2 regions of the Ferdinandcohnia jepli genome follow, and region 1 is predicted to be linked to the other one. Evidence: riboswitches for the same ligand, from Rfam matches in the RefSeq annotation. Region 1 holds a riboswitch; the other holds the start of a gene.
What was found. A riboswitch is a leader RNA that binds a small molecule or an ion and turns the genes downstream of it on or off. The one in region 1 is predicted to bind FMN.
Positions count from the first base shown of each region.

Region 2: another riboswitch for FMN. It lies ahead of AB3M96_RS18275 (ECF transporter S component); the one in region 1 lies ahead of ribD (bifunctional diaminohydroxyphosphoribosylaminopyrimidine deaminase/5-amino-6-(5-phosphoribosylamino)uracil reductase RibD).

Region 1 is NZ_JBFOKR010000010.1:99,654-115,400, forward strand. Features, by position in the region: gene lysA (diaminopimelate decarboxylase) at 1-658, shown strand, start outside; gene AB3M96_RS12325 (DUF1002 domain-containing protein) at 696-1,565, opposite strand; gene AB3M96_RS12330 (peptidylprolyl isomerase) at 1,762-2,196, shown strand; FMN riboswitch at 2,508-2,651, shown strand; gene ribD (bifunctional diaminohydroxyphosphoribosylaminopyrimidine deaminase/5-amino-6-(5-phosphoribosylamino)uracil reductase RibD) at 2,831-3,919, shown strand; gene ribE (riboflavin synthase) at 3,935-4,591, shown strand; gene AB3M96_RS12345 (bifunctional 3,4-dihydroxy-2-butanone-4-phosphate synthase/GTP cyclohydrolase II) at 4,622-5,815, shown strand; gene ribH (6,7-dimethyl-8-ribityllumazine synthase) at 5,855-6,322, shown strand; gene AB3M96_RS12355 (GNAT family N-acetyltransferase) at 6,629-6,988, shown strand; gene AB3M96_RS12360 (DUF309 domain-containing protein) at 7,040-7,564, opposite strand; gene AB3M96_RS12365 (YjcZ family sporulation protein) at 7,743-7,832, opposite strand; gene AB3M96_RS12370 (segregation/condensation protein A) at 8,059-8,817, shown strand; gene scpB (SMC-Scp complex subunit ScpB) at 8,823-9,413, shown strand; gene AB3M96_RS12380 (hypothetical protein) at 9,492-9,905, shown strand; gene AB3M96_RS12385 (YpuI family protein) at 9,953-10,441, shown strand; gene AB3M96_RS12390 (DUF2935 domain-containing protein) at 10,608-11,453, opposite strand; gene AB3M96_RS12395 (superoxide dismutase) at 11,604-12,491, shown strand; gene AB3M96_RS12400 (D-alanyl-D-alanine carboxypeptidase family protein) at 12,728-13,873, shown strand; gene AB3M96_RS12405 (nucleoside recognition domain-containing protein) at 13,873-14,472, shown strand; gene AB3M96_RS12410 (spore maturation protein) at 14,469-14,999, shown strand; gene rluB (23S rRNA pseudouridine(2605) synthase RluB) at 15,297-15,747, shown strand, end outside.
Region 2 is NZ_JBFOKR010000018.1:2,577-18,323, forward strand. Features, by position in the region: gene AB3M96_RS18250 (DUF3231 family protein) at 1-737, opposite strand, end outside; gene AB3M96_RS18255 (GNAT family N-acetyltransferase) at 857-1,384, opposite strand; gene AB3M96_RS18260 (TolB family protein) at 1,527-2,705, shown strand; gene AB3M96_RS18265 (secondary thiamine-phosphate synthase enzyme YjbQ) at 2,796-3,191, opposite strand; gene AB3M96_RS18270 (zinc ribbon domain-containing protein) at 3,203-3,406, opposite strand; gene AB3M96_RS18275 (ECF transporter S component) at 3,559-4,134, opposite strand; FMN riboswitch at 4,296-4,425, opposite strand; gene AB3M96_RS18280 (LLM class flavin-dependent oxidoreductase) at 4,589-5,590, opposite strand; gene AB3M96_RS18285 (MFS transporter) at 6,072-7,265, opposite strand; gene AB3M96_RS18290 (sensor domain-containing protein) at 7,494-9,749, opposite strand; gene AB3M96_RS18295 (MFS transporter) at 9,983-11,194, opposite strand; gene AB3M96_RS18300 (hypothetical protein) at 11,224-11,751, opposite strand; gene AB3M96_RS18305 (aromatic acid exporter family protein) at 12,192-13,256, shown strand; gene AB3M96_RS18310 (GNAT family N-acetyltransferase) at 13,312-13,779, opposite strand; gene AB3M96_RS18315 (proline iminopeptidase-family hydrolase) at 14,220-15,089, opposite strand; gene AB3M96_RS18320 (Na+/H+ antiporter NhaC family protein) at 15,238-15,747, shown strand, end outside.

The DNA of each region.
Region 1 (15,747 bases):
AGCTGGTAAGATGTTCGCAAAGATGAAGGATTGGAAGGAGCAATTTGGTTTTATACCGACTGTCTTGAATCTTGGAGGCGGCTTTGGTATCAGATATACCAACGAAGATTCTCCACTTCCTGTTCAAAGCTACGTTGAAGAAATTATCGCAGAAGTGAAAAAACAGGCTGATGAACTCGGAATTGGCATACCAGAAATATGGATAGAACCCGGCCGGTCGCTCGTTGGTGATGCAGGAACAACCATTTATTCTGTTGGTTCAAGAAAAGAGGTTCCTAATATTCGCCAATATCTTGCTATTGATGGTGGAATGACTGATAACATTCGCCCAGCATTATACCAGGCAAAATACGAAGCTGTACTAGCAAATAGAGTTTCTGATCCTGTTGAAGAAACAGTATCTATAGCAGGTAAATGCTGTGAATCAGGTGATATGTTAATTTGGGATTTACCTTTACCAAAAGCGAATTCTAATGATATGCTGGCTGTTTTCTGTACAGGAGCTTACGGCTACTCCATGTCTAATAATTATAATCGGATTCCTAGACCTGCTGTAGTATTTGTTGAAAACGGGGATGAACAATTAGTTGTCCAACGTGAAAGCTACGAAGACTTAGTACGCCTAGATATACCGTTAAAGAGTAAAGTTATTGATTAAAAAAGCGAAGAGAAAAGCTCTCTTCGCTTTTTATTATTTACTTAAACAGATTTTTAATCGCATCTATTAAACTAACAAAAAACTCCTTTAGTTTATCTAAAAATCCTTGGCCTTCTTCTGATTCCAAGAAGTTAGTGAGCTTTTCTTTTGCAAGATTTAATTGTTCACCAACTTGATTCCAGTCAATGTTTAAATCAATTAACTTATTAAATAGATCCATTAGGCGTTGTATGTCTTCATCTGAGAGGTTAATTCCTAATTCGTTTGCTGCATTTATAATAATAGTTCTGAGTTCTTCATCATTCTCAGGTGCGTTTTTTGCAATTTCATCTTTGATTTTTGCCATTAGGTTAGCGGCATCTTCTGCACCAAATTTTTCGCTTAATTTTGTTGTTTCTACCATTTCTTCATTTGCAACTTGCTTTACATCTTCCGGAATTGCTTGGTCTGATGATATTTCATAGGCTTTAATAATACCAGTCAACGCAGCTGTCCCAGAGACATTACCAGGGGCAGTCACATAAATTGTGGCATCTTTAACGCCGGCTGTAATTAATGCATTTGCATACATTTCCTCAGTTATGAGTTTAATTTGCTCTGTTATTGTTACGTCTAGACCAGTGCCTTCCTCTTCAATTGTGATCGAAGCAGATGATAAAGCTTTGTTACCGATTCTAGCTTTCGGAATGTATTGTCCAAGATATTGATGTTCTTCCTCGTTTGTTACGTAAACGATTTGTGGATCTTCAGGAGCTTTCATTTCTTCGAGAATGGCTTGTTTCTGCTCTTCAGTTAAGTCCTCTCCTAAAGTAATTATGACATCACCTGGTGCTGCATCTGCGAGTGTGATTGCCGGAAATAGCAGTGTGAACACGAGTACGAATGAAAGCAATGACCTATATTTCAAATTTGTTACCTCCTTTAAATTTAAAGACAAGTTAATCAGTAATCATACATATTATACAATAATTTTTACCAAATATATCTATTTACTTTCGATTTAGGAAAAATGGCCCCTCTCAAATTGGATTATTGAAAACAGTTATAGTAAAATTAAAACCGTTCAATACATATTGACGAAAAGAAATGGACGGAGGTTTCAAATGAAAAAAGCTAGCATTGAGTTTGAAAACGGAGAAAAAATAGTAGCGCAATTATTTCCAGAAGACGCTCCAGGAACTGTAGCAAATTTTGAAAAGCTTGCGAATGAAGGTTTCTATAATGGATTAACATTTCATAGAGTAATACCTGGATTTGTTGCTCAAGGAGGTTGCCCAAGAGGTAACGGAACTGGTGGTCCTGGTTATACAATTAAGTGTGAAACTGAAGGTAATCCACATAAGCATATTGCTGGAGCACTATCTATGGCACATGCAGGAAAAGATACTGGTGGTAGCCAGTTCTTTATCGTTCATGAACCACAACCTCACCTTGATGGTGTACACACTGTTTTCGGTCAGGTTATCGAAGGATTAGATTCAATTTACCGTATACGTCAAGGCGATGTAATGAAAGAAGTTAAAGTATACGAAGAGTAAGAAAGAGTTTTAAGCTAAGACACAACTGGTTAATTTCTTGTTGTGTCTTTTTTCTTGTCTTATAATAAGCAAGAGGTGAACGTTGAAATGAAAAAAAGAAATTGGGGTTTATTTGGCCTATTAGGCTTGATGGCAATTGGCTGGGGTATTATCTACTGGGTATTTATCGTAAATTAAATAACATTTTTACTACATAAATATGTACAATAAATGCCATAGTTGTTTATCCTTTGTATTTAAATGAGTAAATTACCACAAAATAATATTATATTGTGCTATACTGTTTTCAATTACAGTAATAAATTAATAATGTATTCCTTCGGGGTCGGGTGAAATTCCCAACCGGCGGTGATGAACAGTCGTTCTAAGCCCGTGACCCATTCTATAGTTTTTAGAATGGTGGACTTGGTGAGAATCCAGGGCCGACAGTATAGTCTGGATGGGAGAAGGATAGGTAGTGTTGGTATGCTGAAAATTGCAATTCGTACCGTTTATTTGGTATGGAAAAAAGCACATCACTATTTTATTTGAGACTTTAAAAGACCCTGGAATCTTATTTCCTAGGTCTTTTTTGTTTTGTAGATATACATAGCTCCCTATTTACTTACAGATTTGCCATAAAGGAGTGAAGCTTTTGAGAGATCAAGATTATATGAATTTGGCCATTAATGTTGCTAAAGCTGGAGTAGGTCAAACAACTCCAAATCCAGTTGTAGGTGCTGTTGTTGTTAAGGATGGCCGTGTTGTCGGAATTGGTGCACATTTAAAAGCTGGTGAGCCTCATGCTGAGGTACATGCAATACATATGGCCGGACAAAATGCCGAAAATGCAACGATATACGTCACCCTTGAACCTTGTAGTCATCATGGGAAAACACCACCTTGTGCTGATTTGTTAATAAAAAGCAATGTAAAGCGAGTGGTCGTAGCAACTACTGACCCTAATCCTCTAGTGGGAGGCAAAGGGATTAGTAAATTACGAAATGCAGGAATAGAAGTTATGGTTGGTGTTTGTAAAGAACAAGCTGATGAATTAAATAAAGTTTTTTATCATTACTTAGAAAACAAAACACCATTTGTTACTCTAAAATCAGCAACTACCCTTGATGGAAAGATTGCTACAGTAACAGGAGAAAGCCAGTGGATTACCGGTGAAGAGTCAAGACTTGATGTTCATCTTTATAGAAGTACCCATGATGCCATTTTAGTAGGAGTAAATACTGTATTAGCTGATAATCCAAGTTTAACAACAAGACTACCTAATGGAACTGGGAAGAACCCAATTCGAATTATTTTAGACTCCTCACTGCGTACGCCGATAGATGCTACGGTTTTAAATGATGGCCAGGCAGAAACATGGATTATCATAGGTAATGGAGTTAATCCGGAACAAAGGCATCCTTTTACAAATAAAAAGGGAGTAAGAATTCTTCAAGTGAATGAGCACAGGCCAACAATTTCAAGTGTTCTTACTTTACTAGGAGAAGAAGGTATTTCTTCTGTTTTTGTTGAAGGCGGTGCGGAAGTGAACGGAAGCTTTTTAAAAGAGAAGGCAATTAATCAAGTAATAACTTACATTGCTCCTAAACTGATAGGAGGAAAAAATGCTCCAACCTCAGTAGGAGGGAGTGGAATTGAGACCCTTTCAAGTTCTTTGCAGCTTAAGATCAAATCAGTAACTCAACTTGGAGAGGATGTAAAAATCGTATCTGAACCAATCTGATAAGGATGAGAGAATATGTTTACAGGCATTATTGAAGAAATAGGCAAGATTAAAAGGATGAATGGATCTCAAGATGCAATTGAGATTGAAATTAGTGCTAACAAAATACTAAAGGATGTTAACCTCGGAGATAGCATTGCAGTTAATGGTGTTTGTTTAACGGTTACGTCATATACGACAGATGGTTTTACAGTAGACGTTATGCCAGAAACTGTAAAATCAACATCCTTACGTACGTTACATAGAAATCACCCGGTTAACCTTGAGCGAGCAATGGCTGCAAATGGACGTTTTGGTGGTCACTTTATCTCTGGTCACGTGGATGGAATTGGGAAGATAGTTAGAAAAGAAAGAAAGAGCAACGCTGTTTATTATGAAATTGAGGTACCAGAAGAATTACATCAATTTATTATAATGAGGGGATCAATCGCTGTTGATGGTACTAGTCTAACTGTCTTTGGGCTCTCGGATAAAACATTTACTATTTCACTTATACCTCATACGTTATCTGAAACCATACTAAAGGACAAGGGGATAGGTGATATCGTAAATGTCGAATGCGATATGTTAGGAAAATATGTCAATCAATTTATTCAAAGGTCTTTTGAAAATGGAAAAACAAACAAATCATCCATTACAGCGGGTTTCTTAGAAGAACATGGCTTTAAATAAGACCAAGATCCGAAAAAGGGGGAATTCACTATGTTTGACTCAGTTGAAGAAGCAATAGAAGACCTTATGAATGGAAAAGTAGTTATTGTTTGCGATGATGAGGATCGAGAGAATGAGGGAGATTTTATCGCATTAGCAGATCGTGCTACACCAGAGGTTATCAATTTTATGATTACGCATGGCCGTGGATTAGTTTGTGTACCTGTTACTGAACAATTAGCAAATAAACTAGGTCTTGAACCTATGGTAACACACAACACTGACCCGCATGGGACTGCGTTTACAGTAAGCATAGACCATAAAACTACAACAACAGGCATTAGTGCTCATGAGAGATCGGCAACTATAATGGAATTATTAAATCCTGAATCAAAGGCAACAGATTTTAAAAGACCAGGCCACGTATTCCCACTTATTGCAAAGAATGGGGGAGTTCTCCGTAGAGCAGGTCATACTGAAGCTGCCGTAGATTTAGCAAAGCTAAGTGGAGCAGAGCCTGCAGGAGTAATCTGTGAAATTATTAATGAGGATGGGACTATGGCAAGGGTTCCTGAATTACGCAAGATTGCAGATGAGTTCAAACTTAAAATGATTACAATTGAGGACTTAATTCGCTATCGAAATCGCAAGGAGAAGCTTGTTAAAAAAGAAGTTGAGGTTATTCTTCCGACCGAGTATGGGGAATTTCGTGCAGTTGGTTACTCAAATGTAGTTGATGGCAAAGAGCATATAGCATTAATTAAAGGTGACATTAGTCCATCTGAGCCAACTCTTGTTAGAGTGCATTCTGAGTGTTTAACTGGAGATGTTTTTGGTTCACTTAGATGTGACTGTGGACCGCAACTTCATGCTGCATTAACTCAAATAGAAAAAGAAGGCGCAGGAGTTTTATTGTATATGAGGCAAGAAGGCAGGGGCATTGGGCTGCTGAATAAAATGCGTGCTTATAAACTTCAAGAAGAAGGCTATGATACAGTAGAGGCAAATGAGAAGCTTGGTTTCTTGCCTGATCTAAGAGATTACGGTATTGGAGCTCAAATATTAAAGGATATTGGAGTCTCTAAGATGAAACTTTTAACAAATAATCCAAGGAAGATTGCAGGATTAGAAGGCTATGAACTAGAAGTAGTTGATCGCATCCCAATCCAAATGGAAGTCAATAAAGCAAATGAGAAATATTTAAAAACTAAAAATGAAAAACTAGGGCATATGTTTCATTTTTAAAAAAATAGAAAAAATAACTTATAACATAGGAGGATCATTATGAATAGAATTTATGAAGGAAACTTAGTTGGAACAGGGTTAAAAATAGGAATTGTAGTTGCTCGTTTTAATGAGTTTATTACAAATAGATTATTAAGCGGTTCATTAGATGCTCTAAAGAGACATGGTGTAAATGAAAGTGATGTTGAGATTGCGTGGGTACCTGGAGCTTTTGAAATTCCGTTAGTCGCAAAAAAAATGGCTGAATCTAAAAAGTACGATGCTGTTATTACGTTAGGTACGGTTATACAAGGTGCTACTTCTCACTATGATTTTGTTTGTAATGAAGTTGCAAAAGGTGTTGCATCTACTGCACTTGCAACTGGCACGCCTGTAATCTTTGGAGTATTAACAACAGATACAATTGAACAAGCAATCGAAAGAGCTGGAACAAAGGTAGGAAATAAGGGCTGGGATTCAGCTGTGTCGGCAATTGAAATGGCAAACCTTTCTCGTTCTTTTGAATAAACTCTGAATAACTGTATTAAAAATACAATTATTGGATATAATTTAAATTTAAGGGTGTAAAAGAGTTAAATAAAAACGATATACTACTATTGGTACATCCTTTTGCCTCAACTATATAAGCATTTTTACTATGTTAGTCTAATAAAGATAGTTAGTAATAAAATCTGTATAAAGGTGATATACTTTCTACTTTTTATAAGTTTCTATGGAAAAAAGTATTAGAAAGTGATACTCTTAATTAATATATTAAGGCTAGTTCACTAGTCGATAAGTAGTAGGAAAGTTTTTCGATAATGAGGGATTTATATGTTAATTCGTTATAAAAAGAATTATGAGAAAATCGCAATGGGGCTTCTTTCATTTATGCCGACCGAAAAGGATTTAAAGAACCTGCAATCAACTATGAAGCAATATGAAACAGATGATACCAAGCAGTTATTCTTATGGAAGGAAGAAGATATTGTAGGAATTATCGGAACAACAATCCATGATGGGGACCAAGTTGAAATACAACATATATGTGTTAATCCATCTCATCGTTACCAAGGAATTGGTAAGAAAATGGTAAAGGCACTAAAGGAAACATTCCAAGACAAAGAATTAAAACCAAATGAACATACTGCAGCCTTTTTTGAAAAATGTGATTTTACAGAAGAAAATTGTTAGGACAGCCACTTCGGCTGTCCTTCTTTCGTCTTTTTTGAATTATATGTGGTGTTATTTAAATCTATTTTGCTTGAGAGCTATTTGTCTTTTTCGTTCTGCAATGACATCACTTCTATCTCTTAGACTGTGCTTATGAACCAATTGTTCATCAGACATGTCACTGCTCATCCCCCAAGTTTTTCCTTCGTTTGAACATTTGCTTTTACAAATTTCCAGTAGCTTTTTATCATTAATTGGCAAGTTAAAGCTTTTATATGGTACCTTGTTTTGTATAGCAGTATATTCTTTTTGAAGTATGGAATGTAATTCAACAATATTTAATCCCAACTTTTCTAATTCGTAACTTTGTTCTCTTATGATAGAAATCGCGCTTTTCATCATTCTGAGGGCACCAGGGAAATTCTCTCTTCTATGGTGATAAAGTGAAACGGCTACCTGAATTAAAGCAACCCAATGTGGTTTTCTATCCTGTTTGGTATCTTCTTTCCAGTGCTCCTCTAATACTTCATGGCATTCAAAATAGTCACGATCACAATGGAAGTGTATTAAATAATCAATATAGGCTTTTGGATACAAATGAAATAACACTCCTTTTACACTATGTAAATGTAGTTTATCATATATTTATTACCAAAATCATGAAAAAACAGAAAGTGTTCAGCTTCAATGCTGAACACTTTCTATGAAAGTATACGAGTACCTTCCTAAGATGCAAACTTCATTACTGTCATTTATTGATCAGCAAATCTTTTGTTTAGAACCAAGCTGCACCAACAATAATTAAAAGAATAAACAATACTACGATTAAGGCAAATCCGCCTCCGAAGTTGTATCCGTCACCCATTTGTAATTACCTCCTAATAAATATCTTTGTTACACAGTTATAGTATGAGTTTTTATCATTCATGTGTGGGCTAGTGCCATGTATTTGAATAAAAAATAAAGTTTTTCATTTTCACTTTAGGTAATTTTCCTAAACGAAATCTGGTACTTTTTTTATGCATGTCCTAAGCATTGTTAATGTGTTACAATAAAATGAAAGTCTCAAGTGTATACTTTTATTTGGTGGGATGAATGTGCAAGAGCATTACAATGTTAAGATTGATACTTTTGAGGGTCCCTTAGACCTTTTGCTTCACTTAATCAATCGATTGGAGATTGATATATATGATATCCCGGTCTCGGAAATTACCGAGCAATACTTATTTTATATTCATACAATGAAAGAGCTTCAATTAGATATCGCAAGTGAATATTTAGTTATGGCCGCAACTTTATTAGCAATTAAAAGTAAGATGTTACTGCCTAAACAGGAGGAAGAACTCCTTGATGAAGAAATAGATATGGACTATGAAGAAGATCCAAGAGAAGAATTAATGAATAGATTGATAGAATACCGGAAATATAAAGAGGCTGCAGAAGATTTGAAGGTACTAGAAGAGGAACGTTCGCAAATATTCACAAAGCCACCTAGTGACTTAAGTGAATATGCAAAGGATATAAGTGTTGACCGTTCATTGGATGTAAATCTATACGATATGTTAGGTGCTTTTCAAAAGCTCCTTCGTCGAAAAAAGCTTCAGAAGCCTTTATCAACAAGAATTACACGACAAGAAATTCCAATTGAAAAGCGTATGGAGGAAATTGTTAAGGAATTAAGAGGCTTTAAGGGTAAGAAGAAATTCACAGACCTTTTTCCTTATCACGATAAAAACCACATTGTTGTAACATTCTTGGCAATACTTGAATTAATGAAAAATAATATGATTTTTATCGAACAACAAAACAACTTTTCAGATATTTTTATATCGAGTTTGGAAAGGAGTTAATCGAAATGAAATTAGTAGACTTTAAAGCAATTGTTGAGGGACTTCTTTTTGCAGCTGGTGATGAGGGCTTAACTTTGAAACAACTCTCAATTGTTTTAGAAATAAACGAACAAACTGCACTGGATATTATAGATGATTTGCTAAAAAGTTATAAGAAAGCAGATAGAGGAATTCACTTAGTTGAGGTTGCAGGTACGTATCAACTTACAACAAAGAAGGCGCATGCTGTATATCTAAAAAGGCTTGTTGAATCTCCTTCAACAAACACTTTGTCACAGGCTGCATTAGAAACTTTGGCAATTATTGCGTATCGACAACCCATAACTCGTGCTGAGATTGAAGATATACGAGGTGTCAAAACTGAAAGACCAATTCATACCCTCGCTGCTAAGGCATTAATTAAAGAAGTTGGTCGAGTGGATGGAACAGGGCGGGCAATCCTTTACGGAACGACTAAAGAATTCTTGGAATATTTCGGATTAAGGACACTAAAAGAATTGCCACCTTTACCAGATAAAGTAGATGAACAATTTGTTCAAGAGGAAGCAGATTTATTTTTTGAAAGATTCCAGGAAACCCTAGATGATTCAAATTAAAATCACTTTAAACCAATGATATATGGTAATATGTAGGTAAGTTAATTGGAAAATGGTACTAGTTATGAGGTGAATTTAATGATAATTAAGCAATTTGATGGATATGAATTAGAAAAGTCTAAATCAAATACTTTTGAAGACTTCTTTAATCGTTCAGAGGTAACCTTCATTGAAGAAGGAGAAGAAAAGACATTCCAAGTATTATATTTACGTCATTTTGATGAGCAATTTTCAACATTCACACCGTTTACAGAAGATCCAGTATTCTCAATAGGTTCAAAGGAAGTTACTTTTAAGGAAATTGTAGCTCTGGTTTGTTTACTGAAAAATCCAGGGTATCGCCATCGAAAACGAGTTTATATTAATAACCTTAAAAACTTCGAAGAGCATTTCAAAGGAATTAAATTTGAGAAGTTCCAAGAAATGATTAGCCAGCTACTAGAGAAAAACCAGTATGAAATAAAAACACCTCTTGAATTCATTGAGCAATAATAAATAAGAAAATTTGAGTATCCATTATCTGTGGAGGGGTTACGCATATGGGGAATATGATTGTTAAATCACAAACAGAGCAAGTTGAAAGCTTTCTGAAACAAACAGTAACAACATTATCGACGTATTTGAATGATAAAACAATCCACTCTCTACTTGAGGAGACACCAGGTGAAAAGGAATATTATGAATCCCTTCTATCTAATATCCGTAGATTAGTAGTCTTCTGTGAAGAGGGCTTAGACGCTATTCGCGTTGTGCTATGGACTGAACCCTTTAGGAAAGCAGCAGCTGAAAAGGTCTTGTATAGAGTTTATCATCAGTGCATAGAAGAGTTCTTTACTCCAAAAAATGATATGTGGTATGAGGATAGCAGATCTGCCTACACTGGTAAAAATTCTCTTAGATTTAGAAAGACAGCCCCAGGCTCATTGCAAGACGTATTAGTTTCTCTTGAGAGTGGTTTTCAGACCGTAAGAGAAGAACTAGAGTATTATGAAACAGACTACCGAACAAAGATGCAACAATCTAAATAATACAGGATAACCACAGAGGAGACTCTGTGGTTATTTTTTTAGCAGAAAGAAAGTATAAAATTCTTTCCTTTCAGCATAAGTGCAACTACGGCTCTGCTTTCTCCTAAAGGCTTGGCAATCGCCGAGTTTCTAATGAAATTTCAGCTGGTAGATATGCTTATTTTTTCTATGAAGTTGTTCGTGGTTTTGTAGGGTCACATTCAGGTTGCTGAATGTCCTTCGCAGTCTCTGCCAGCTTAGTTAAGTAATAACATTCCTCTCTTGCCATGTGATCTGCCATTAACGGTGTTAATACACCAAGAATCTCTTTATTTAGTTCCATTTCTTCTAATTCCTCTAAGAAACCTTTAAAAATCTTCATCTCTAAATCAACGTCATTATTAAAACGTGAAAGTGCAGGGAATTCGAATTGATTTGTGCGAAGGAATCCAACTAATTCTACTGCTTTTAAATAAAAATCCTCCCACTCTTTCATAAACTTCTCACTTTTCTTAACTAAGTCTTTTTCCACACGATCTAAGTTCGATACAATGCCACCTGCGTGCCCTGCGGCATCAAGTAACCATATTAGATGATGATGTAATACATGAGTTGGTGGAACCTGCTTTCCTTCCACTAAAAAACTTGATATTCGGAGCCACTCATCTAATTCATTTACCATATGGTTAATAAATGAGGGTGTTAATGTTATTTTGACGTCGTCAATTAATTGAGACTTAATTATGTCAAGTTTGAAATGACGAAGCTGCTCACCGGCATTTTTTCCTTGTTGTATTAAAAGAAGTAATTCCCTACTTTGTGTGGGTTGACTCACTGTTTGTAGTAGTTGATCAAAGATCTCTATAAAATTTTTTGCTTGATTTATTCTTTTGTGCTCACTAGGTGCCAAGGAATCATGTATAAATCTACTGTGATCACCTAATATTTGCATCCAAAACTTTGTTTCAAACAATGCTTCAGTTTCAAATGTAGTATTCAAAATGCACACCTCCAATATGTTCCTTGTATGCATATGTAAGGGCGCCCAAAAAGGTGAATGTGAGGGTGATTGTAAACCTTTGTTCATTGAATGTCTAACTAACTCGAGTTTTCAGATAGATAATTGTCACGGCTAAAAATAAATTGCATACGATAGTGACGATTAACCTTGAGGGAGGATATCATGAGTCATTTAGATAAGTATAGGCAATATGTTGATGAGGTTACCAGCTGGTTTGAAGAATTCAAAGAAGAAATTACGATTACTAGAAGTGAAAAATTATTATCAAGAATAGAAGAATTTGAGAAGACATTGGAAACTGTCCGTAATAATATTACATTTGATTCAATTCGAAATCTTACTAATGATATGGAAGCGCTTTACAAAGAAAGTACACAGATAGCGTCAGAATCAGATTTGGGTAAAGAGATTGTTGATATGAGAAGAGTAGATATAGGTCAACATAAATTGCCCCCATTACCATATAGATATGATGCGTTAGAACCGCATATTTCTAGTGAGATAATGAGACTTCACCATGATAAACATCATAAAAGCTATGTAGATGGATTAAATAAGGCTGAAAGAATGATGCAACAAGCACGGGAAACAGGTAACTATGATTTATTAAAGCATTGGGAGAGAGAAGCCGCTTTTCATGGCTCTGGTCATTACTTACACACTATATTCTGGAATGTGATGACACCTCAAGGTGGAGGAATGCCAGGGCGTAATTTACTTCGTCAAATTAATAACGACTTCGGAAGTTTTGAACGTTTTAAAAAACACTTTACTGAGGCCGCAAACAAAGTAGAAGGTGTTGGCTGGGCGATACTTGTTTGGGCACCTAGATCAGGCCGATTAGAAATCTTACAGGCAGAAAAACATCAAAATTTGACACAGTGGGATACCATACCGTTATTAGTACTTGATGTATGGGAACATGCTTATTATCTTCAATATAAAAATGTGAGGGAAGATTACGTTAATAACTGGTGGAACGTTGTTAATTGGAAGGAAGTAGAACAAAGATTTCAGCATGCTTCAAGATTACAATGGAAGCAATTTTAAAAAAATACTGAATTAACTACTGACCAGCATGGTCAGTTTTCTTTTTTTGAAACATCTTATCCATAAAAGGATTTAGTATAAATATAACTCCTTCCTTGTTTATGTATTTACTGTATGGCAATCAGTTAGTTTTCTATGGGTGTTATATTCCTCTATAGATTGTACATATTTTAATCATATAGTTGGACATGTTTTGCATACACTTGTACAAAACAGCAAAAGGGGACGGGGATTCTATGACGTTTTTTCGCAGAAGAGTAATTTTGCTCATAATAGCAATAGTTCTCTTGGCTATGTTACCTCAAAAGGCAAGTGCAGTTTCTGTCAGTGCCAAAAGTGCCATTTTAATAGAACAAGAGTCAGGTAGAATATTGTTTGAAAAAAATGCCTACTCAAAAATGAGAATTGCTAGTATTACTAAGATAATGACGGCGATTCTTGCAGTTGAGTCAGGTAAATTAGACGATATGGTTAAGGTAAGTGAAAAGGCAGTTTATACCGAGGGATCTTCCTTATATTTAAAACCGAACGAAAAGATAAAACTAGAACACCTCGTTTATGGATTAATGCTTCGCTCAGGAAATGATTCTGCTGTTGCTATTGCGGAGCATGTTGGTGGGAGTCTCGATGGATTTGTTTTCCTAATGAACCAAAAAGCAGCAGAAATAGGCATGCAAAATACAGAGTTTGCAAATCCTCATGGATTAGATGATCATGAGAATCACTACTCGACTGCGTATGACATGGCTATATTGACTCAGTATGCTATGCAAAATGAGAAATTTAGAGAGATCTTTGGTACAAAGGTATACAAGGCACCGAATCCAACAGAAAAATGGGATCGTGTATGGAGAAATAAGAATAAGCTTCTAACAAAACTCTATCCATATAGTACCGGTGGAAAAACCGGTTATACCAAACGTGCAAAAAGGACACTTGTGTCTACTGCTTCAAAGGATGGTGTCAACTTAATCGCGGTAACTATTAACGCTTCAAGTGACTGGAATGACCATATGAATATGTTTAACAATGCCTTTAGTTCGTATGAGTTAGTAAAGATTGTTAAACAAGGCGACCTTAAAAATGTAAAAAATAGTTTTTATAAAGGAAATGTCTTTGTTGACCATGATTTTGTATATCCACTAACAGAAAATGAAAAGAAAGACGTTAAGATTAATATAAATTTGGTAAAACCCGATGAGGAAAATTGGAGGAATGCAGAGTCGGTACCTGATGTGGTAGGGAAACTGACAGTAAATCTAGAAGATAAGACAATCGAAGAAATGCCGATTTATTTTGATAATGGAAATGTAGAAAAGCCCAAAGGCTCGTTTTGGGAGACACTAAAGAGCATATTTATGGTTATTTTAGGAGTTAAATAATGGTTAATTATATATGGGTTGCTATGACTATAATTGGAATTATTTTTGCACTAGTCAATGGGACAATAAATGAGGTTAATGAAGCAATATTTAAAGGTGCTTCGGAAGCTGTAACAATTTGTATTGGACTAATAAGTGTACTTGTTTTTTGGTTAGGGTTAATGAGAATTGCTCAAGAGGCCGGACTTTTAGATAAATTATCCAGGCTATTCCGTCCGATTGTTAGTAGGCTTTTTCCTGAAGTCCCTGTAAATCATCCTGCAATGGGATATATGTTATCAAACATGATGGCTAATATGTTTGGATTAGGAAATGCAGCTACACCAATGGGGATTAAAGCAATGGAGCAATTACGAGAGCTTAATGGTGGAAAAACATCTGCCAGTCGATCGATGATCACGTTCTTAGCAATAAATACATCAAGTTTGACTCTAATACCTACTACTGTAATTGCAATTAGAATGACCTATGACTCAGCGAATCCAACAGAAATTGTTGGAACAACATTACTGGCTACTGTCTGCTCAACAATTGGAGCGATAATAATAGATAGATATTTTCACTACCGAAGAGTAAGGAAGGGTGATAGTACTAAATGAGTATAATAAATACGATATCACTCTGGCTTATTCCATTAATCATAGGATTTATATTGCTATACGGAACAGCAAAACGTATCCCAACATACGAATCGTTTGTAGAGGGTGGCAAAGAGGGAATTAAGATAGCATTTTCAATTATTCCGTATCTAGTAGGAATGTTAGTTTCAATTTCTATTTTTAGAGCTTCAGGAGCAATGGAGTTCTTTATAAATCTTATTCGACCTGCATTAGAGTTCGTAGGCTTTCCGGCTGAGGTGGCACCTTTAGCACTGATTAGACCTATTTCGGGTACGGCTGCCTTAGGAATGACAACAGATTTAATTGCTACATATGGACCTGATTCATTTATTGGGAGACTTGCATCAACTATGCAAGGAAGTACAGATACAACTTTCTACGTTCTTACAGTATACTTCGGAGCTGTAGGAATTAAAAAAATGGGAGATGCACTTAAAGTTGGTTTACTAGCGGATGTTGTTGGGATAGTAGCTAGTATCTTAATTGTAACTATATTATTTGGATAAAACACGCTGTATGGCGTGTTTTTTGTTTTATTAAATAATAGGTTGTCAACCCCACGCACACCTAATCAGTTGGTTGTTGATACTGCTAATGAGTACCCGACATCAAGCAAGTCCAGCCGAGTTGGGCGTTCATACGGCAAACTAAACCCAAAACCAAGCAAGTCCAGACTTAGTGGGGGATTCTGCTTTAAGTCTAAGTACCTTTTATACGAAAACAAGTAATTGGACAAACTAGGTAATGTTTTTATCTTGTGAAATAATAAATAAACAAGTAAGATGTTTAAGAGGTGAACATAGATGGAACGTTTACAGAAAGTTATTGCTCATGCGGGTGTAGCTTCTAGAAGAAAGGCCGAGGAGTTAATCCAGACAGGCCATGTTAGAGTTAATGGGAAAGTTGTAAAAGAATTGGGTACAAAGGTTGGTCAAAACGATAAAATTGAGGTAAGCGGGATCCCACTAGAAAGGGAAGAACCTGTTTATTTTTTGTTTTATAAACCTAGAGGAGTTATCTCAAGTGTAAGTGACGATAAAGGTAGGAAGGTTGTTACGGACTTTTTCTCTGAGATTAAACAAAGAATTTATCCGATTGGAAGATTAGATTATGATACGTCGGGTTTAATTTTATTAACAAACGATGGCGATTTTGCAAATCTTTTAATGCATCCTAAGTACGAGATTGAAAAAGTGTATGTTGCTAAAGTAAAAGGAATACCTACGAAGGAAAAATTAAGACAGCTAGAAAGAG
Region 2 (15,747 bases), on a different contig from region 1:
CATGAAATTGGAGAAATTAATTTTTCTTCACGAAAGATTGTATCAAATACCTCAATATGTTTATTTGATATTTCCATCCCACGATTTATGTATTGTCGAACCTTTCTTGACTTAGCAACCTGACAAAACCCAACTTTTAATGCTACGTGGAGATTCATTTTATTCATATTAAATGTGATATCTCCGACTTCAATAGCAGTTAAGGGCCGTCTCTCACCAAACCAACCGGTTAGAAAACTTTGTTCTTTTACAAAATCAGATTTTATTGGTGGTGTTAAAATTGGTGGACGAGTAAAAAGTCCTTTTGTAAGTAATGTGTCTAGTGTTAACTCAAATAGATTTGTTGTTTCTTGGTTACAGCGAATGTAGTACTTTCTAAGGTCTGAACGAATCGATGTACTTAGAGAAAGTGAATATCCTGTTAACCCTTGCAAGGTCATTATGTACATATAGTATAGATAAAAAGTATCTTGAAACAAGCGTGGTGCTTTTGGGTCGTAGTCTTTTTCTGTAAAACCATGTGGGATTGGATACTCTTCTCCTTTGAAGAAGTCTTCAATCGCTTTCACATGTCCTTCTGAGTATTTCAAAGCCTTTTCATAAACGTCGATAATATCTCGATCTTCGATATGTTCCAGTGCATATTTAATAAAGCAAATACTCATCGTATCAAACATATATTGAGTCCAAAGCGACGACATTTCTGAAGCGCATAATTTAATACTTTCCCTATCCATTACAGTCCTCCTGTCGATGATATCATTAGATTTACCATTTTTCTTACAGATATTCTCTTATGCTTACTAATAAAATAGAAAAAACTCGGAGTTCACCGAGTCATCAGATTAAATCTCCATTATTCTCTCAGTAAGGAGTATACATTCACGTCATGTGATGCTCCACCTTGCATCATGTAACTGCGGAGTATGCCTTCCTTTTGAAAACCTATCTTTTCTAAAACATGGTTGGAATTTGAATTCTCGATATATACAACAGCACCAATACGGTTCAACCCTAGGTTAGAAAATCCATATTGAACAACTTTATGTATGGCCTCTGTTGCATATCCATTTCCCCAAAAAGAGGGATGTAATTCATATCCAAGCTCGGATCTTCTATGCTGTAGTGACAATAAATTAAAACCGATTGTACCTATTATTCCACTATTCCCTCTTAGCTCTATCCCCCATCTTATTCCTCGTTTTTCTTGATAATTTTTTTCAAATAAGCTAACTAGTTGTTCTGCCTGGGAGATGCTAGTGAATGGGTCTTGTCCGTAGTATTTTGTAACATCTGGATTTGAAAAACAGGCAAAGATATTACCTGCATCCTCTTTCGTAATCTCTCGTAAAATTAGCCTTTCAGTTTCTAAAATTGGAAACAATGATTCTCCCCCTTATTGATTCTTTACGTCACATTTTACCATGAATTTTCACAATATTAGTAAAAACATTAGGTTATGTACACATATTCTAGAATTTAAGAAAGACATTATAGATAATAACATCAAAATGGAGGGGTTTTGCTTGTTACGAATTTTACTTGTTATAAGCTTATTATGTGTAATTTTCCCTTTTCAGACAGGTGCAGCAGAGCAGGAGGATGTGTTGGCAAGCTTTATTCGAAAAAGTGATTTGTGGCTTCTCCAAAATAATAAGGAGATTCAAATTACATCAACTAAAAATGTGTATTCAAAGCCGACTTGGTCTCACGATGGTAAATGGCTTTTATATCAGGTTATGACACCTTCTGAGTTTGAAGCGAATAAACAGCAAGTTGAATTGTGGGTGTATGAAGTGGAGTCTGGTGAAAAAAAGAAGATATTTTATGATGGTTATGCTCCTTCGTGGTCACCGGTAAAAAATATTGTAGCTTTTAATGCTAGTGGAATCTTAAATATCTCGGACTCTTCAAGATTTTATAACATAGCAACAGGTGTTCATTCATATACCTGGTTACCTGATGGTAGTGGATTTTTATTATCAACCTCGGGTGTAATACGTCCAGACGGATGGTCCAGTGCTATCATTTATACGAAGAAAGTAAGCAGTAATTATAAGGATGTTCAATTATATGGAGGGGTGGATCATTTTTTTACACTCCCAAGAGAGATTGGCACAACAAAAGATAATCAATTAATCGCTGTATATGCGGAACAATTCGCATACTCCCCTAGTAAGAAATGGATTTCATTTGTTGTATCCCCAACTGCTTCTTGGTCAATGGACAGCAATATGCTTTGTGTGATCTCGAGTGACGGCAAGCAGTTTGAAGTTGTAGATGAAATTGTATTTGAAGTGGGTGAACCTAAGTGGGCACCTACCTCTGATACAATTGCCTTTATTGCAGGACATGGGCGGATTGTTTTTGGATTCAAAAATAAGGATTTAAAGATTCGCGATATGCCTGCATCTGGAACGCTTACACCTGAAGAGTATGCTGACTTAGACTTTGACTGGGTGAATGACAATGTATTTGTTTCATCACGCATTAAGGAACAAGAATGGAATAACGACTTTAAGAAACATCCGTTACCTTCTCTTTTTTCCATCGATATAAAAAATAATAAACAAATGAAAATAACAGAACCACCAATAAAGTATGGAGACTATAGTCCTCAATATATAAAATCATTGAATAAGATCATTTGGTTACGGGGACATCAATTCTTAATGAAAACAGAGATTTATGGGTGGCGAACCTAGATGGGTCGAGGGCGAAAGAATGGATTAAAGATGTAGAAGCAATCGTGTTTTATGAGAACTGAAAAGGCGATTCCATTAAGTGGAGTCGCCTTATATCATTTTTATATAAAACGAACGGTTTCTTGGTCCATCAAACTCGCAAAAATAGATTCCTTGCCATGTGCCCAGGAGTAATTTTCGATCTGAAATGATCACGTGTTGAGAAGCTCCAACGGTACTTGCTTTCATGTGAGCAGCAGTGTTTCCTTCCATATGTCGATCTAATTTATGTGACCACGGATACACCTCATCAAAGCGGCGTAACATATCGCGTTTAACATCTGGATCTGCATTTTCATTTATTGTGATACCAGCCGTTGTATGTGGGCAATATACAATAACTCCACCGCTAACAATGCCTGACTCATCTACAAATCTCTGCACAATTTCAGTAATATCAATCATTTCATCCCGTTTATTTGTTTGAAGTGCAAATTTCTTTAACATCGTACTTATCCTTATCCGAAAAACAGGTCTAAAATATTTGACGCTGTTGAAGAGTTCTTGTTATAAAACTCAGAGTAACCACATTTTTTACAAAATACGACCGTGAACTTATTATGTTGTAGGTCAAGCATTTTAGAAATTCCTGAACCAGTCATTGCAACATCCTTTGTACCAGCGTCTCTACTCCCACATTTCACACAGCCCTTTTCATTCATAAAATAACCCCTCCAGTTTGTTTTCTTTCTAGTATTTACATACGAATGAAATAATAAAATGTTTCAATGTTTTTATATAATTGCACGCTGATTCGTCTGTTGTAAGACATACAAAAAGGGCAGGTCGAGTTTCGACCGTACCCTTCTGTAATTTATTGTGCAGTTGCTTGTTTTGTTATCCATGTTTGTAATCTTATATATAAAAGCATAAACAGTACTGCTACGATAATTCCTTTTAATAGATTAAAAGGCAAAATGGCACTAACAACTATTTGACGAGTTTCAACTGCAGACATCGCAGGAAGTTCTAGGAAAAAGTTGAATGCAGGTAAAACCACGTAATAGTTTAAGATACTCATAGTAACTGCCATAACAACTGTTCCGCTAATTAAACCGAGTGTCATGCCTTTTTTCGTTTTAAATAGTTTGTAAATGTAATAGGTTGTTAGTACAAAGATTGACCCAGCAATAAAATTGGCCATATGACCAATTGGTACCCCTGTTTCACTTCCTGTAAATGCATAATCAATCAGATTCTTAAACAACTCGACTAATACTCCAGCCAAAGGTCCGAAAATTAATGCCGCTAGCAATGCTGGAACATCACTAAAATCAATCATTAAAAAGTTTGGAAATGGCGGTATTGGGAAATTTAGTAGCATCAATATGTAGGATATACTACTTAGCATCCCGATTGTTACAAAAGCTCGTAAAGATATTTTCTTCATGTTTGTTCCTCTCCTCTTTTGTCGATCCACCTCAAAAGAAGAAAGGTTCAGCAATAAGACATGCCGACAATAAATAATCCCCCAAGAATACTATTCCTGAGGGAGATTAAAAGGCACGCTTAATAAACGTTCGACACTGCTAATTTTGAACGTCGCAGAACCTCCATCTTCTCCCATCCAGACTTTACTGTCGGCTTTGGAATCGCACCAAATCCTGCCTTGCGGCTCGCGGGCTTAGAGATTACTCTCATCACCGCCGGTCGGGAATTTCACCACGCCCCGAAGATAGATCATATTTAATTACAGTTACATTATATCAGTATTGCATCCATCTGTGAATCATTATGCACATCTAAAGTTCGAACGATTTGTGAAATAATTAACAAACTAGCTGATGCGATAGAGATTGATGGACCAAAAAAGGTCCATCCACATTTGGAAAGGACCTTTAAGTTTATTTACCATCAACGACATCTTTTAATATTTGATAAGATCGTTTTTGCTTTTCAGGATCAAAAATATAAGACACAGCCATTAATTCATCCACGTTATATTTTTCTTGGAAGTTTGTTAATTGTTCACGAATCGAATCTTTACTTCCTAGTAATGTAACACTGGACATGGAACTTGCCATTTCTTTTTCGGCGGCGTTCCAAATTCCGTCCATTGTTTCAACAGGTGGACGTAATGGAGATTGTGTACCCCGCACGACATTCAAGAAGAATTGTTGCATGGTGGTAATTTCTTTTTGAGCTTCTTCATCAGTATCGGTTGCTATTACATTTAGACATACCATCATATACGGAGAACTTAGGTACTCAGATGGTTGGAATCTGCTACGATAAATTGAAATTGCTTCAGACATATAACGTGGTGCAAAATGAGAAGCAAAAACATATGGTAAACCTAGTTTAGCTGCCAAGTAAGCTGAGTCTGTTGAAGAACCAAGAATGTAAATTGGAACATTTGTATCAACACCAGGATATGCCTTTACATAGCTTTGACGTTCAAGCGGCCCGAAATAAGTAAGCAATGCGTTTACGTCATCAGGGAATGTGTATACTGAATCGTTTTGTGCTCGTCGTAATGCACTAGCAGTCATCATATCAGTTCCGGGTGCACGACCAAGTCCTAAGTCTAGTCGATTCGGATAAATAGTTGCCATTGTCCCAAACTGTTCAGCTACAACTAGTGGTGAATGATTTGGAAGCATCACCCCACCTGAACCTACTCTAATTGATTCTGTATTCTCTAATGTATGTTTAATTAAAATGGATGTAGCTGAACTCACAAGTGTTGGTGAATTGTGATGTTCTGCAATCCAGTAACGAGTGTATCCCATTTTCTCTGTTGCTTGTGCAAGTTCTACCATTGAATCAATGGCACCTTTTGCATCCTCTCCCTCACGAATTGGTGCGAGGTTTAAGACTGAAACTGGTATATTTATATTTGCCATTTTATTTGTCCTTTCTAAAAAAGAGTTATTACTATAGTATCAATTGCAAACTAGAAAACAAACTGAAATGCTTAGGGCCTGATTTGTTAGTATTAATATTTAATTGGCTCTGACAAATTGTACTCCTCCCCATTATATTGTTTACTAAACACAATTATAGAAAACACTAAGTGCAAGAATATCGTATACAATGGAGAGTACAATGGCGTCGTCTGATCAATATCGTATTGAACAAGATCCCTTAGGGGGGATTATGGTTCCGAAAAAGAAGTACTATGGAGCTCAAACAACGTGCACTTGATCTTACCCTATTGGGTTACAGCCACAAGTGATGTGCAGATAGTCTGCGTTATTTTAGGATTGGTTGAAGTGGGTATTGGTGTACTGGTCGTAAATCAATCCATACAAAAAGGTACATTTAAACGCTACCACAAACCAAATGGATTATAAGCAAAAAGCCTACCCAAAAGGTAGGCTTTGTTTATTGATGAAGAACTCGGAATTTATTACTTTTAACCAGCATCCAAACCAGGAAAGCCAGTGATACTGCTCCTAAATAGGCAAAGCCAATCGTTACAGAAACTCTTGTTGCAATTAATCCAAAGCCAAGACCGATGCTTAATGTAATCCCTCTTTCAAGTAGAGATTGAACAGATTCAACAGTTGCTCTTATCGTAGAATCGGTTCGATGATGTACATACCCAGTGATAACTGGATCAATCACTCCACTAGCTAAGAAAATAATAACAATTACAATCATCCCTAATGGACCGGGGAACATGGCTGTAAGGAAAAGACCGGCAGTAATAATGAATAATACACCTATAATAATCTGACCAGCACTGTATTTCTCTAAGAATCGGGAAGCTAGTAAGTTCCCTGGTATTTTGACTAAAGAAAGTATGGCAGAAAAAACACCAAAGAATAACAGTGAAAAACCAATTTCATCTAAATATAGCTGCCAAAACTCATCAAGATACGTAATACATGCTGAGATACCCATTGCCTGAATGACAATTAAAATTAGTTTAGGATGACTTTTAAAAAATGCAAATGAACTAATTAGGTAAGCTTTTACCCCAATATGATTAGAACTAACTAGAAGGTCCCTTTGTTTACTTTGAGGTTCACGCAATCTCAATGTAAATAAAAACGCCAGAAATAGACTACTTGCCGATAATATATAGTTAAATTCGAGACCAAACCATCTGGCTATCACGCTTCCTGAAAGTGCAGCTATAATAGACCCAATCAAATCGATAGCGTTCATTCGTCCAACTATCTTCTCAAAAGATTTCTCTTCTTTTCTTTCTAATAGAGAATCGTATAGTAATGCATTCAAAGCACCACTTACACAAGCTCCAGCTATACCAGCAAGTCCGACCGCAAGTGCAAAGGACCAGAAAGAATGCGCAAACAGTAAAATAATCATCTCAAGCAAGGAAAACAAACCGCCAATAACGATTAGTATTTTCCTTCCAAATCGATCTGCAAGCACACCTGTAGGAATTTCTGATAAGACAATGACTGCAGCATAAATGATTTCACAGTAAACAACCATTAAGACTGTCATTCCCCTGTCCTGCCAAAAAAGCCTTTCAATAACATAAGCTGGAATTAAGTTGTGAAAAAAAACAATTAGATAAAGTATCATAACATTTTTACGAACGTCCATTTTATCTTACTCCTTTATTCTACTTCGATTAGAAAGAGGTAAAGGTGGCGGACGTATCGTATAAACCGCATATTAACAAGGAGGTCTTACACAGTTCATAATGGGTCTCTCCCTTTTTTTGATTTTATTATGTAAATAATACCATTTATTTAATTTTTAGAGTACTAAAATCTCGCCAGACAAAATAAGGCGAGATTTCTCTATACCTTTACTATGAAAAATTCTGCTTTAACTAATTCTTCCTGTCAAAAGCTTCTCAATTTCAACTGCTGACAAAGGTGGGCTATAATAAAAGCCTTGTCCGAATTTGCAACCATTATCAGCTAAAAATTCTATCTGATGCTTATTTTCTATTCCTTCTGCGACGAGTTCAACGTTAAGGTTTTCTCCAATTTCTATCATGCTCTTAACAAGTGAAGTTGTATTGGCATTTATAAAAAGATCACTAATGAAATAGCGGTCAATTTTCACAAAATCAATTGGTAAATTACTTAACAAACTTAAAGAAGAATAACCTGTACCAAAATCATCTATTGATATGGTAACCCCTAGGTCTTTCAGTTGTTTAATGGTCATAGCGGATTTTATTCTATTTTGCATAACACTTTCTGTTATTTCTAGCCCAAGGTATTCTGCAGGTAGGCAATGTTTATTTAAGGTATGCTCAACTAAATCAACAAAATGTCGATCCTCAAATTGAATAGGAGATACGTTCACAGCAACTTTAATTTGTATACCTGCTTCTAGCCAAATCCGATTTTGTATACATGCTTCATTTAAGATCCATTCGCCTAAAGTAATAATTAAACCACACTCTTCAACAATCGGAATAAATTCTGCAGGAGAGACCATTCCTAACTCAGGGTGTTTCCATCTAACTAAAGCTTCCACTTCATATATGACTGAGGTTTCTAATATTACTTTTGGTTGGTATTCAAGATAAAATTCACGATTATCTAGAGCATTTCGTAAGTCTTGTTCCAATTTTATTTTTCGGTTGAGTATATCCCCTTGTTCATGTAAAAAGAATTGATAATTATTTTTTCCCCTTTTCTTTGCTAAGTACATAGCTGTATCAGCCTTTGATAAAAGTGTTTCTTTATCATTGCCGTCCATCGGAAAAATACTTATTCCGATACTTGGGGTTGTATACTGTTGTTGGTTTTGTATGGAAAACGGATGTGAAAAAGACTCTAGGATACGCTCGGAAATCTCTCGGATAATTGTTTCATCAACATTTTCTAATAAAATTGCAAATTCATCGCCACCTTGTCTTGAAACAAGGTCACCCTTACGTACACTTCCTGACAATCTCCCTGAAACTTGTTTTAATAATTGATCACCCGCCTCATGCCCCATTGAATCATTAATAAACTTAAAACGATCTAAATCAATATACATTATTGCAAGTTCTTGTTTATCACGACTAGAGCGTGCTATAGCTTTTTCAAGGTATTCATTAAACATATGACGGTTTGGTAAACTTGTTAAGGCATCATGATACGCCATAAATTTTATGCTTTTCTCATATTCCTTTTTGGCACTTATGTCATTTGCTACAACCATGATGGCAGGCTCACCATTGTACATTATTTCATTACCTGCTATCTCTAGATGAATGATTTTCCCATCTGTCCGGACAATTTTATATTCAGTATAGTTGTCCACTGTCTTGTTCTTGTAAATTTCATTACTTCGAACAACTACTTTTTCTTTCGAAGATGGATGAACAAAATTATAAATCGATTGCCCAACTAATTCATCTGGATTTACCAGACCAAGAGCTTTTATTGTAGCAGGGTTTGCATAAACTATTTTTTCATGTTGATGTATTAGAATTAAATTCGGTGATAATTCTACAACATTTCGATATCGGTTTTCACTTTCCTCTAACATAGACTCTGCTTTTTTTCGTTCAGTAATATCAACGACAACACCATTTATTTTAACAACTTCATTTTTAGCGTTAGAAACGGGGGTTCCTGAAAAATATACCCATACAATTTTCCCATATTTTGAAACGAACCGTATCTCAGTATTATAGGGCTTTCCGGAAAGAGCATCTTCGTAAAACTCTAAGGATTTTTGACGATCGTCTGGGTGTATAATACTGATCCAAAATGAGTAATTTTCATAAAACTCCACTGTTGTATAACCAATCAATTTTTCAATTCCCTTTGAGACGAAAATCCTTTGGTTAACAATATCATTCGACCAAATCGTAGCATCGACGGAATCAAAAATTTCTTGTAAATTTTCTTTTTGTACTTCTAATTCCTTTTTACTTGCTTTAAGTTCATTATAGTAAAACCTTGATTTTTGAAATTGGCCTGCTAAAAACCACGAAAGAATAATGGAAAGTATTCCAATTACTAAGCTTACTAAAAAATACAAATTACGTCCTTCGCTATAAATATGGATGATTAGCCACATGCATATAATAAATAAAGGTAATGTAACACTAATTCTTCTAATAAATTTCATATTTTCTCCTATAAACTAATTATAAAAAATTCATCTAGCTATTTTCTTACCTTCCCCATTGTAGCTATTAAATATAAGATTAGATATCGCCTTTGATTCCTATTACAATAGGAGTTTATTCCTAAAAAATAAAACTGATTTAATGAACAATGTTTTAGCTTAATATATAAAAAACCAAACCGATATCGGTTTGATTTAGAAATAAACTATTAAAATGTTAGTAAAAGATTATTCTAAGCCGTAAGATCTTTTTCGCTTCCAGAAGCCTTACTTCTCCATTTTATCGGAGTTATCGTCCCCAGTAACGCGACGATACTACTCGCTATTAATAAACCGGTTAATCCGTTAAACGCTGCAGCTGTTAGTAATCCAAATACAATCAAGTCAAATGCTGAATCAAGCACAGATAATAAAGATAATGTTGTTGCTCGAATGTCAGAAGGTATTAAGTCGTTTTTCAGTTGCGAATAAATGGGTCCCCTTATTGATTGACCTAGCCTTAGGACAAAAAAGGCACCAATTACAATCCAGATAGATTCACCGTAAATGGCTGATAAAAATAGGCCAAGTGCAGCGAGACCACCAGTTACACTCATCAAAAACTTGCGAGAAAAATGTTCTGTAAACCAACCAACAGATTGGGATGTAAAAAAGCCAAGTAACGCAGCAAGAGCATAAAGAACTCCTATCATTACAACAGGCAGGCCTGCATTCGTAAAAATCGGTTGATTAAAAGCTTCGTATACCGAGTCGGCGGCTATAAAAACAAGTGTAAAATTGACAAATAAAAGTAGTAGAATTGGAGCTTTTCGAATAGCTGTTATTCCAGATACCACTTGTGTAAAAGGATTATCCCGATATGCACCGCTATTTGCTGGGCTTTTTATAAGGAATATTAAGAATAACTCCACTAATTGAAATACAAGACCAATGATAATAAGGAAAATAAATTGTTCATTTTGTAAGTCTCCAGCAAGATAGGCTCCTACTAGAACTGCAAGAATCATAGATACAAAACCAGCAGATTGTATCTTCCCCATTGCACGGTCCATTCTATGGTGGTCATTGTCTTCCTTAAGTGATTCGTAAATGAGAGCCTCGTCTGCTCCAGAGAAAAAAGTAACAGAAAATCCATTTAACGCACTAAATAGAAAGAACATCCATTTGTCGTAAGCGAAGATTAGTAAAGTGATGCTGAGTATTTTTATAATAACACCAATGAAAAATGATGTTTTTGCACCAAATCGATCTGCAACAACACCACCCGGAACTTCACCGAGCAGTACTGCCCCACTCCAGAAAAGCTGTAGAACTAAGATATGAGTAGGTTCGAGTCCCCTCTCTAAATAAAACAGAGTCAATACAGGTGCTATGAAATTCATTGTGCCAAAAAATCTAATCCAAAACATGACTCGGATATTATGGATAGAAATCTGTTTGTTCATGGCTGCTCCTAAATGTGCTAAATTATAGTTTAATTTCTGCTATCAACAATATTTCCTTCTTTATCAAGAAACTGTATTCCTTTTTCGTCGAACACCTCTACACTTGGTTGATGAAAGAACCAAATTTTGATTCCCTTCTCGTTAAGAGGGATTAAAATAGCATCTTTCGACCCTAGTTTTACACCTGCAATGTCCCCTTTAGCAATTCCGATAAAATATTCATTATCATTACCAGTAAAATCTCCGGTTTCACTTCCTTCAATTGGGGCAACTCCAACTTGATCAAGTGATAACCATCCATGTCGATTTTTTTGAAACCGGGCCATTGCTATATAATCTTTTGGATTTTCCAGTTGTGTATAATAAACGACATATGAGTATTCCTGTTCTTCGATAATTTTAATGACCTCTTGTACTTCCAAAGAAGTAAATTCCGAGTTTTGTAACGCTTCTTCTACCGTAGAATAGGAATTTTCCATTTTATAATTCTCCAAATATATGATTACGACGACAACTGCAACGACAACACCAATCAGTGTGTATTTTAGTTTTTTCATTTGTTTCCCTCTTCCTGAGTATAGAGTTTATGTAAAGTTTAATTGGTAATTAAAAGATAATGTCTAATTTAACATTCAATATCAATATCTATTTTCCTTCTTTTTTTGCTAGATGCATTCTGCAAAAACACAATCAACTAATTAATAGTATTATAATTAGAGAAACGAATTTACGGAGGAGATTTTCCATATGAAAGTCAACAATATCTTCAAACACTAGACCAAGACTCAAAAATTTGGTTTCCATTCGGACGGTATATAGGCCAATAGGCGCTATAAGCATATACATACAACAAAAATTACATCTGTAGTTGACCAAGATACAGGAGAAATTCGTTATTCTATAGACATTTTCATAAATGATTCAATGTCTTTCTGAGATTTAGTAAACAGGTACACTGGATATACTAATGAAATTAAGTAAGTAATGAGGTTTTATAATGAGTATTAAAAATTTTGTTGGCGGGAGAATTATTAAGACTGGTATATCAGTCTTTGTAACAGCATTTATATGCCATCTTCTAAATTGGCCAGCTATGTTTGCTGTAATTACTGCCATTGTAACAATTGAGCCGACTGCATCAGATTCTATACGAAAGGCATTTGTCCGTTTCCCTGCCTCTGCTATTGGAGCAGGCTTTGCTGTTCTTTTTACATTTTTGTTTGGGGACAGTCCCTATTCGTATGCTCTCGTGTCGCTCTTCACAATTATCATTTGTCATAAGCTTAAGTTTCACGACGGCATGCTTGTTGCAACTCTAACTGGGGTAGCAATGATCTCAACCGTCAATGATCATTACACATCATCTTTCTTCATTAGATTAGGGACGACCACTACGGGACTTATTGTTTCTTCCTTGGTCAATATAGTTGTCATGCCGCCAAACTACTTAGACAGCATTAAAAATAAAATTTTTGCGATTTATAAAGATGCGGTCACACTCCTTTATAAAAGGATTTGTGAGATCGTTGATACACATAAGGATAGTAACGAACTTCGACAGGAGTTTCAAACCGTTCTAAAGGATATAGAGAAAACGGAAACGCTATTTACGTATCAAAAAGAGGAATGGAAATTCCATCGGTTCAAAAGAAACGAAGCACGAAAGCTTTATTATGAATATAAAAAGTTTACGATTTTGCGGCAAATTTCCAATCATCTAGGAAATCTCATTTATCTTCCGACCCACCATTTTTCGTTAGATTGTGAAAAGGGCAACTATATCCTTTCTAGTATGCAGTCGCTTAAAACGTCTTTGTGTAGTGAAACTTTTTCAATCGATGAGATAAATAACGAAGATATTCGCAAGTTAACGGAATGGTTCTCTGATCAAAGAGAAGAAAATAATAATGGAGGTAACAACCACCACATTACACCGGAAACAGCGATTATGTATGAGCTACTGTCAATTTTTGATTTAATTGATGAATTAAAAGAGGTTCAGAAAAAAGAGTTTAGAGGATATAAAGATAAAGTGAAGATTAACACTAGTTCTTCGATATAAGTGAGTAAGACGCTAGATATGTACTAGCGTCTATTATTATCGAGTTAACTGTTTCCTATAAATAGTAACTCATAATAATTAATTCACCTTTTGGACCCATCCTTCGTTCGCCCTCATCAATATACCCACACTTCTTGTACAGGCTTTGCGCTGCAAAGTTTTTCAAATTGACTGCTAGTACAATTTCATTGATATCACTAAAATGTTCTCTCACAAAGGTAGGTAAGAGTTCTAATGATTTTTTCGCATGAGCTTTTCCTAGATGACGAAAATCAGTTGAAAAAGCTCTTACTAAGATTGCTTTCTCATTGTTTGAATAAGGCTTTACCCCTTCATTTCTATGTAGTACAAAAAATGTAACAAGTGTATTGTTTTCCATTGCGAGTATAGAATAACGACTAGGATCTTCTTTTTCTAGGAGGACTGCATCTTTTGGAGTGCAAGTATAACGTAGTTGCTCTTCCGTTAACTGATATTGTTCTATTTTACTTTCAAACGATTTATTGTATCGTATCAGTTCCATGAAGAATTCCTCTTTCTTACTTTTGGATTTGATTGATGGTTTACATAATTAAATTATGGTTAATAGAGAGTTGTTTTGAAAAATTTTCCCTAGATTAATAGACTTTAGTTTTTATAATCTTTTGATATGTAAAGCGTATTATTATATTGTGTTATTATATGTTCCCCGCTAGCTTCTTCAGTTGACTTTCATAGTGGCCAACTCAGAGTATCTTTGTAATTTAGCCTTTCATGGTTACCCGAATCCCAATGCTTTCGAAATCTCGGTCACTATAAGCCTTTCATAGTGACCAAATCCCGGTTTATCCAAAATCTCGGCAACTATGGAGCGTTCATGGTTCCGGAAATCCCATTTTTTTAAAATATCTCAGTAATCATAGCCTTTCATATGTAACCTTATAGTTTAATAACTGTTATTTTATTCACTTATTTAAGCAAATTTCAATCAACACTCTTCAAAAAGCTGCGTACCACTCTGACATATTCCTCTTGTTCCTCTAAATATGGCATGTGAGCACTTTGCTCAAATACATGGAACTTGCTTCCTGGAGTCAAAGAGCTAAAATACTCAGTTGAGTTTGGCGTTGCTTCGTCATATCGGCCACATGTATATAATGTTGGAATGTTAAAGTCCTTTAACTGAGATGTACAATCAAAGTCTTTTAAGTTACCTGTTACATGAAATTCTGATGGTCCCCACATTATATTGTATATCTCAGGGTTTTTATACTTTCTCCCCTCTTTTAGAAACTCCGGATATGGGTCAAGTCGGCAAACAAAATGTTTGTTGAAAATCTCGGTCGCTTCCTTATATTCTTCAGAGTCTGTCGTTCCATTTTTTTCATGTATCTTTAATGTCTCTTGAACATCTTTTGGTAGTTTCTTGCGGTTTTCTTCTTGATCCGCAGCCCATTGTGGTGCACTTAAACATGGACTTGAAAATAGTATACTTTTAACACCCGCTGGTTTTGCTAAGTAATATGCCGCGGCTAGGGTTGTCCCCCATGAATGTCCGAGGATATGGAATTCCTCAAGGCCAAGTGCGTTCTTCAATTGTTCAAGTTCCTCAACGAAACGGTCGATTGTCCATAATGATGTGTCAGTTGGGCGGTCTGATTTTCCGCAGCCTAACTGATCATAAAAAATTACGGGACGATCTTCCGCTAATATTCTCAAACCTTGTAATGAAAAATGTGAAGAACCAGGACCACCATGTAAAACAATAACTGGTGTATTCTTGGCGCCTATATCATGTATCTGATACCAGACCTTCCCTCCTGTTACTTCAACAAAACCTTCCTTCATAGACATACGTGACCCTCCTCAATACTTCAACCTCCCTTTATTATCTTGCAAAACTTCTGAAATTGGAAGATACCTTGAAATAAATAATGTTCATATATGTAAGGTAATACTAACTAAATAGCTTAGAAAAATGAAATGGAGGATGAAAGAAATAATGGATCAAGCATGGCTTTCTCTTTTACCATTTCTGATTGTAATCGCAATGTCTATTTGGTTAAAAGATATATTCCCCGGGCTTGTGTTAGGACTTCTTGTGGGCTCCATTCTTGTTACAGCAAGTTTATTAGATGGAACTCAGAAAGCTGTAGAATATGTTGTTACAACACTGTCAGATGAAACAAATATAAAAATCATTAGTTTCCTATATGTTTTTGGTGGTTTAGTTGGAATGATGAACATAGCCGGAGGTATTAAAGGATTTACCGAATGGATTGGAACTAAAATAAAAAGTGAACGTGGTTTACTAGGACTTATTTGGTTTACTCTCCCTTTTACATTTATGATGCCAATGTTTCGGATCATGATGATTGGACCGATTATTAATTCTCTTATAAAGAAAATGAATCTCTCAAAGCAAAAAGTTGGGATGACATTAGATATTTCAACTGAATCTGTTATCGTTCTATTGCCAGTTGCAACGGCATTTGTAGGCTTTATGGTTTCA